DNA from 3 places in the Leisingera sp. ABM4_060 genome. Region 3 is predicted to be linked to each of the others. Evidence: riboswitches for the same ligand, from Rfam matches in the RefSeq annotation. Region 3 holds a riboswitch; each other region holds the start of a gene.
The links. A riboswitch is a leader RNA that binds a small molecule or an ion and turns the genes downstream of it on or off. The one in region 3 is predicted to bind cobalamin.

Region 1: linked by a shared signal. The riboswitch ahead of ACXAEH_RS17215 (DUF4198 domain-containing protein) and the one ahead of ACXAEH_RS19915 (TonB-dependent receptor plug domain-containing protein) in region 3 are both predicted to bind cobalamin.
Region 2: linked by a shared signal. The riboswitch ahead of ACXAEH_RS09525 (DUF1636 family protein) and the one ahead of ACXAEH_RS19915 (TonB-dependent receptor plug domain-containing protein) in region 3 are both predicted to bind cobalamin.

The regions. Positions count from the first base shown of each region.
Region 1 covers NZ_JBSWTX010000001.1:3,561,342-3,563,597, reverse strand. The annotation lists gene cbiM (cobalt transporter CbiM) at 1-436, opposite strand, end outside; gene ACXAEH_RS17215 (DUF4198 domain-containing protein) at 447-1,232, opposite strand; cobalamin riboswitch at 1,376-1,590, opposite strand; gene ACXAEH_RS17210 (HlyD family type I secretion periplasmic adaptor subunit) at 1,959-2,256, opposite strand, start outside.
Region 2 covers NZ_JBSWTX010000001.1:1,915,669-1,917,924, forward strand. The annotation lists gene cobO (cob(I)yrinic acid a,c-diamide adenosyltransferase) at 59-694, opposite strand; cobalamin riboswitch at 745-952, shown strand; gene ACXAEH_RS09525 (DUF1636 family protein) at 1,051-1,461, shown strand; gene cobW (cobalamin biosynthesis protein CobW) at 1,464-2,256, shown strand, end outside.
Region 3 covers NZ_JBSWTX010000001.1:4,106,567-4,108,822, reverse strand. The annotation lists gene ACXAEH_RS19920 (EAL domain-containing protein) at 1-678, shown strand, start outside; cobalamin riboswitch at 858-1,066, shown strand; gene ACXAEH_RS19915 (TonB-dependent receptor plug domain-containing protein) at 1,225-2,256, shown strand, end outside.

The DNA.
Region 1 (2,256 bases), 550 kb from region 3:
TTGTCAGAGCAATCGCCAGCCCGCCGCCGATGCCGCCCCAGACCGCCCCTTGCAGCGGCGAGCCGCGCGCCAGCAGCGGCCGGAACATCAGCCCCACGAGAACCGCAGGCAAGGCAATGTTCACTGCGTTCACGCCCAGGACGGTCAGCCCGCCAAAACCAAAGAACACCGCTTGCAGCAACAACCCGACAAACAGCGCCGGGAAGGCGGCCCACCCCAGCACCAGCCCGGCCAGCCCGTTCAGGATCAGGTGAACCGAACTGGGCCCGATCGGGACATGGATCAGCGAGGCCACAAAGAAACTGGCGGATAGCACCCCCGCCGCCGGAATACGCTCCAGCGGCAGGCTGCGCAGACCCATGGCAATACCGCCGACGGCGGCAACCGCGCCGCCGATCACAACCGGGTTAGACAGTGCGCCGTCTACGATATGCATCGGTCTGCTTTCACTTCAGCTCTTCAGCGTGGATCCACAGCACCGCATCCTGGCTGAGTTCCTTGCCGTCGTGCTCGGTCGCCGGACCGGAACCCAGAGCTGCAAAGCCCCAGTAGCCGGCTTTCGGAATGCCAAAGGAGAACACGCCGTTCTGGTCGGCGATGGCCACAATCGCACCGCCCGGCATCTCACCCACGGTCGGGCTGGTGGTGGAGAACTTCTCGAGATCCGGCTCGGCGGCCATGAATTCGATTTCAATCTCGGCACCCGGAACCGGCTTGCCGTCGGCCAGAACCTGGCCCGAGAAGGTGGAGCCCACGATGACGTTGTAGGGCTTGTTCAGCGGCAGGATTTCGGTGGCCAGGCCAACCGGCTGATCCCAGTCGGTGGGCAGTGTGTTGCGGTTCAGCACAACCTTGGCGATCTGCTGGATGTAGATGTCCTCGCTTTCCTCGTAATAAGGCGCAGGCACAGTCACCACCACATAATCGCCCGAGCGTTTCACCGGCACCGAGGCCTTGTAAGCTGAGGCTTCGTTCTCGACGCCCTTGAAGGTGGCGGGCTCCAGGCGGTCCGCCAGGTCGGTCTTTTCGCCCTTGTGGATCATGAAGAATTCTTCGGGCTTGCCCATGTCCATCGCATGGCCGTTCGCCATCGGGTGCCAGAACACCAGCCCCATCGGCACGTCGCCGGGCTTCTCGATCAGCGCGTTTTCGGTGTAGTTCAGCTGGAAATGCGCCGATGCGGTAACCGGCAGGGAAACGGCCAGGGCTGCGGCCAGGTAGTTCAGTTTCATTTCGTCCTCATTCGACGACGCAGGCACACCTGCAATCAGGAATGAACAACGGGGAGTAGCGGCACGGAATTGTCGAAACAACGCCCGGGCCAGACGCGCACCCCGGCGTCCGGTGGATAAGAGTTGAGCCCCCGCAAGCGGAGCCTCGGTCCTCGTGTCCGGCAGGTCTCCTGACTCGCGGGTCCTGGTTCGGCTGGCCTTCCCGGGAGACTTCCCAGTGGCATGTTCAGCGTCACTCACCGCTCACAGTTGCGGGGGCAGTCACGGATTTGGTCCCTTTTGGGTACGCCTCACCGTGTTCCCTATTTCTTCCGCTGCGCATTGAAACACTCGCGGAACCGGTCACTTTGGCTGAATGGCAAAACGGAATATGCGAGTCAAGCGTCTCGTCCATTGCCCGCTTGCCGTTGAACGCTTGAGGACTTGATCCCGGCTCCCGGCTAGGGGGACGGGTTTGCACAAAAGAAGCCGCGCGTCACGGAACTGAAAAGGCCTGCACCGAACTGTTGCGCCACAAGCTGCGCGGGAGGCCCGGAAATTACGGCGAAGCCTTCTGGTTAAGCCTGACGGGAGGAGCCGGCAGGCCATCCCGCCACAGTTCCGTTCTTGCCCGCGCTTCTAAAACGCTTCCAACTCTTAAACGGTCTTACTGCGGGAAGCGCCCTTTGAGGTGGTAGCAGGCTGGATTGCCGCGGTATCCTCCCTGTTCTCCTCCAGGCCGTATGATCAGCGCTCCCGGAAGGCGCGCCCGATCGGTTCGGTAATGGGAGAAACCACGTAGTCAAGAACGGTTCGCTCGCCAGTCCGGATCGCCGCGTTGACTTCCATGCCGGCAGTCAGCCGGCGGCTCAAGGAAACTTCTGAGGTATTTTCATCCGCAAAAGAAATCCGGACCTCGAAGTACGCCTCTTTGCGGTCATTGAGGCGCGAGTTTGGTGAGATTTCGAACACCTCGCCTGCCTGGACCCCGTACTGCCTGGAATCAAAGGTCGTCGACTTTAATTCAACCGGGTCGCCCACTGCC
Region 2 (2,256 bases), 2.2 Mb from region 3:
GCAAAGCGCAAAACCTCAGGCCCGATCGGATTTGCCGCCTTTTGCCGCCTGTAAGAGATTAAAACTCCACACCCTTTTGCGCCTTCACCCCGGCGCGGAACGGGTGCTTGATCTGCCCCATCTCGGTCACCAGATCGGCGATCTCGATCAGCTCCTCCTTGGCGTTGCGCCCCGTCAGCACCACATGGGTCATCGGCGGTTTCTGCTCCACCAGGAACTCCAGCACCTCTTCCAGGTCCAGATACTCATAGCGCAGCGCAATGTTGATCTCATCCAGCAGCACCATGGTGTTACGCTCGTCCAGGATCATCTCCTTGGCCTTCTCCCAGCCCTTCTGCGCAGCAGCGATGTCCCGCGCCTTGTCCTGGGTCTCCCAGGTAAAGCCTTCGCCCATCGCGTAGAACTGGCAGAGATCGCTGAAGTTCTCCTCGATCAGGGTACGCTCGCCGGTCTGCCAGGCGCCCTTGATGAACTGCACCACGGCAGAGGGCATCCCATGCGCAATGCAGCGCATGATCATGCCGAAACCAGAAGACGATTTCCCCTTGCCCGGTCCGGTATGGACGATGATCAGGCCCTTCTCGCCCTCCTTGGTCTTCATCATCCGGTCGCGCGCGGCCTTCTTCTTGGCCATCTTCGAGGCGTGGCGGGCGGCTTCTTCCTCTGAAATGACGGTTTCAGACTTTTCGCTCATGGTGTGCTCCAGCTGTTTGACCCCATGTCTTGACAAAGAAGCCTGCCATAGCGCAAGGGGGTTCCGCTGGTTCCTGTGAAAACAGGCGAAGAGGGAATGTGAAGGCCGCAAGGCTCAAGCACAGCCGCCCCCGCGACCGTGACCGGATGAGGCCGCCATGCCACTGGGAGATCACCCCCGGGAAGGCAGGATGGCCGGCAAGGCCCCCGTGCCTTGGCATCCGCAAGCCGGGAGACCTGCCAGCAAGAGGAGAGATCAACGGGCAGACGGGGTGTTCTGCGACCGGGTGAGGGGCTGGCACGAGACAGTTCCTTTTCGGCCATCCCGCATGCCCTGCCGCGACAGGAGGCGCGCCGATGGCTGACGATATGGCGGATCAAGCTGCCAGCAAACCGGGACCGGTCACCCTGACCGTGTGCCTCACTTGCCGCAACGAAGGCGCCGACCCCGAGGCGACCCGCCCCGGCACCTTGCTGCATGACGCCCTGAAAGAGGCCGGCATGCCCGAGGGCGTTACCTTGCGCGGTGTCAAATGCCTGTCAGCCTGCTCGCGCAGCTGCACCGTGCTGCTGACCGGCGGCGAGGAACGCTGGAGCTATGTCTACGGCGACATGGACCCGGAGGAGCATATCCCAGAGATCCTGGCAGGCACTGCCGCCTATGCCGCCACCGCCGACGGCCTGGTGCCCTGGCGCGAGCGCCCCACCGCATTCCGCAAACAATCCGTTGCCCGCATCCCGCCGGCCGCCTTCCCTTCCGAGGAGTAATCATGAGCGATCTCAACAAGATCCCCGTCACCGTCATCACCGGCTTCCTGGGTGCAGGCAAGACCACCCTGATCCGCCACCTGATGCAGAACCCGCAAGGCAAGCGCCTGGCGGTTGTGGTGAACGAGTTCGGCACCGCCGGCGTCGACGGCGACATCCTGAAGTCCTGCGCCGATGACAATTGCCCGGCGGAAAACATCATGGAGCTGGCAAACGGCTGCATCTGCTGCACCGTCGCCGATGATTTCATCCCCACCATCGAACAGCTGATGGACCTGCCGGAGAAGCCCGATCACATCGTGATCGAAACCTCCGGCCTGGCCCTGCCCAAGCCGCTGCTGAAGGCCTTTGACTGGCCCGCGATCCGCTCCCGCATTACTGTCGACGGCGTGATCGCCCTGGCCGATGCCGAGGCCGTCGCCAAGGGCCAATTTGCCCCCGACCTGGATGCAGTTGCCGCCCAGCGCGAGGCGGATGACAGCATCGACCACGAAACCCCGCTCTCCGAGGTGTTCGAAGACCAGATCTCCTGCGCTGACATCGTGCTGCTGTCCAAGGCCGATCTGGCCGGCGACGCAGGCGTCGAGAAGGCCCGCGCGGTGATCGAGGCGGAAGCGCCGCGCAAGCTGCCGATCCTGCCGATGAGCGAAGGCGTCATCGACCCGCGCATCATCCTGGGCCTGGAAGCGGCTGCGGAAGATGATCTCGACGCCCGCCCCAGCCACCACGACGGCCACCACAACCATGAACATGACGATTTTGAAAGCATCGTTGTCGAAATGGGCGAAGTCTCCG
Region 3 (2,256 bases):
CCGCATGGCGTCGCCTTTTACGAGGGTTACATCCGGGTGCTGGATCCAACCGGCCGGGTGATCCCCGCCCGCGAATTCATGCATGTGGTCGAGGACAAGGAAATCGGCCGCGAGATGGACTGCCTGGCGCTGCAGCACGGGCTGCGGGCACTGGACAAATTCCCGAACATCCGCCTCTCCATCAACATGTCGGCGCGCTCCATCGGCTACCAGCGCTGGACCCAGGTGCTGGAGCGTTTTCTGAAACGCGACGCCAACCTGGGCGAACGGCTGGTGCTGGAAATCACCGAAGCCTCGGCCATGGCCGCGCCTGAGCTTGTGACCGATTTCATGGGCCGGATGCAGCAGCACGGCATTGCCTTTGCGCTGGACAGCTTCGGTGCCGCCTCCACCTCGATCGGCAGTTTCCGCCAGTTCTTCTTTGATGCGGTCAAGATCGACGGCCAGTTCGTGCGCGGCATCAGCGGCAATTTCGACAATCAGGCCGTGGTGCGCGCGCTGATCGGCATTGCCAAGCAGTTCGACATGTTTGTGGTGGCGGAATCGGTGGAAAGCCAGGAAGACGCCGAATTCCTGGTCGCCAATGGCGTCGATTGCCTGCAGGGCTACCTGTTCGGCGCCCCCTCGGTCTCGCCGCCCTGGGTCGAAGACATGAAGCAGCGCCAAGAGACCGGCTGACAGCCCCGCCAACCCTGGCGGTGCGCAGCGGATCAAACGCCCGCCCCTCCCCGGGGTCCCGGCGGCGGCCTGCGCCGCTGCGCGGCTCCTGCATACTCCGGTTGCGGCAGCAGCCGCCGGCCGCCCGTTCCCGCCGCCTTTGACCGCAACAGGCTTCTTGACAGAACGGCGCCGGTTTGCCTAAGTCCTGCCATTCTGGTCCGGCTGGGAGACCACCCGGGTAAAAGGGAACACGGTGCGGTGTAGCCAACAGGCGCCAAATCCGTGACTGCCCCCGCAACTGTGAGCGGAGAGCAATGCTGCGATATGCCACTGCCCCAAGGGGCGGGAAGGCGCAGCAAAGCCTCGACCCGCGAGTCAGGAGACCTGCCAGGATGATCACCCTGTCCGGGTGCGGGGCGCGCTGGGGACAACGGACTTCCGTAGTGGTGGCATTTTCACCGTCTGCGGAGGCCATGCCTTCCAAAGACCGACATTTGAACACGCTGCCCGGCACGGGCGGCAGCTTGGCCTGTGCGTATCCCCGCAGGCCGGGAGGAATGGACTATGCGCAAGGCAAGCTTGCCCCTGGCTGCAGCACTGGCAGCCGCCCCCGCAATCGCAACCGCCCAGGAGGAAGACGTTCTGCTGCTGGATGAGATTATCATCTCCGGCGGCCTGACGCCTGTTGAAGCTCAGAAATACGGCCGGTCCGCGTCTGTTGTGACCAGCGGGGAAATTGAAAAACGCGGCATCACCACCGTTCAAGACGCACTTCGATCGGTTCCCGGTGTCATGATCAACGGCTCCGGCGACAGTTTCACCCAGGTCCGCATCCGCGGCGGCGAAGCCAATCACACTCTGATTCTGATCGACGGCATTGAAGCCACCGGCGGCGACCGCGAGTACATCCTGTCCGGCCTGGACACCGCCAATATCGAACGCATCGAGGTTCTGCGCGGCCCGCAGTCGGTGTTCTACGGCTCCAACGCCTCCAACGGCGTGATCAACATCATCACCAAGACGGGCGGTATAGGCACCGAATACGGCGGCAGCGCCGAGGCCGGTTCGGACGGCTACCGGGCCTCTGCACGGGTTTCCACCCGCACCGAGCGCGGCGGCATCACCTTCAGCCTCGCCCATGACAACGACGACGGCTATGACAGCTCCGGCGACGGCGGCGAAGAGGACGGCATCCGCCGCAACACCGCCCAGCTGAAGGGCGACTATCTGGTCACCGACCGGCTAAAGCTTGGCTTCAATTTCCGCACCTCTGATGAACACTATGACAACGACAGCACGACGGATAATGCTACGGTTCCGGCGGGGTATGTGGTGGATGATACCGCACCTTTCAGCGACCGGGAGGAGCAGCAGGCCCAAGTCTACGCCGAATTCGATTCTTTGGGCGGACGTATCAAGCAGCGGCTGTCTTTTGAGCGCACGGATTTCGCCCAGTCCTTCAGCGGCTTCGCCCCTACTGAAACCCAGACGGAAGCTGCCAAATACCTTCTCAGCTTCGGCCTCGGCGGGCAGCGGGCAGACGAAGCGGACCACCTGCTGAATGTTCTGGCAGAATGGGAAGAAGACAGCAGCAGC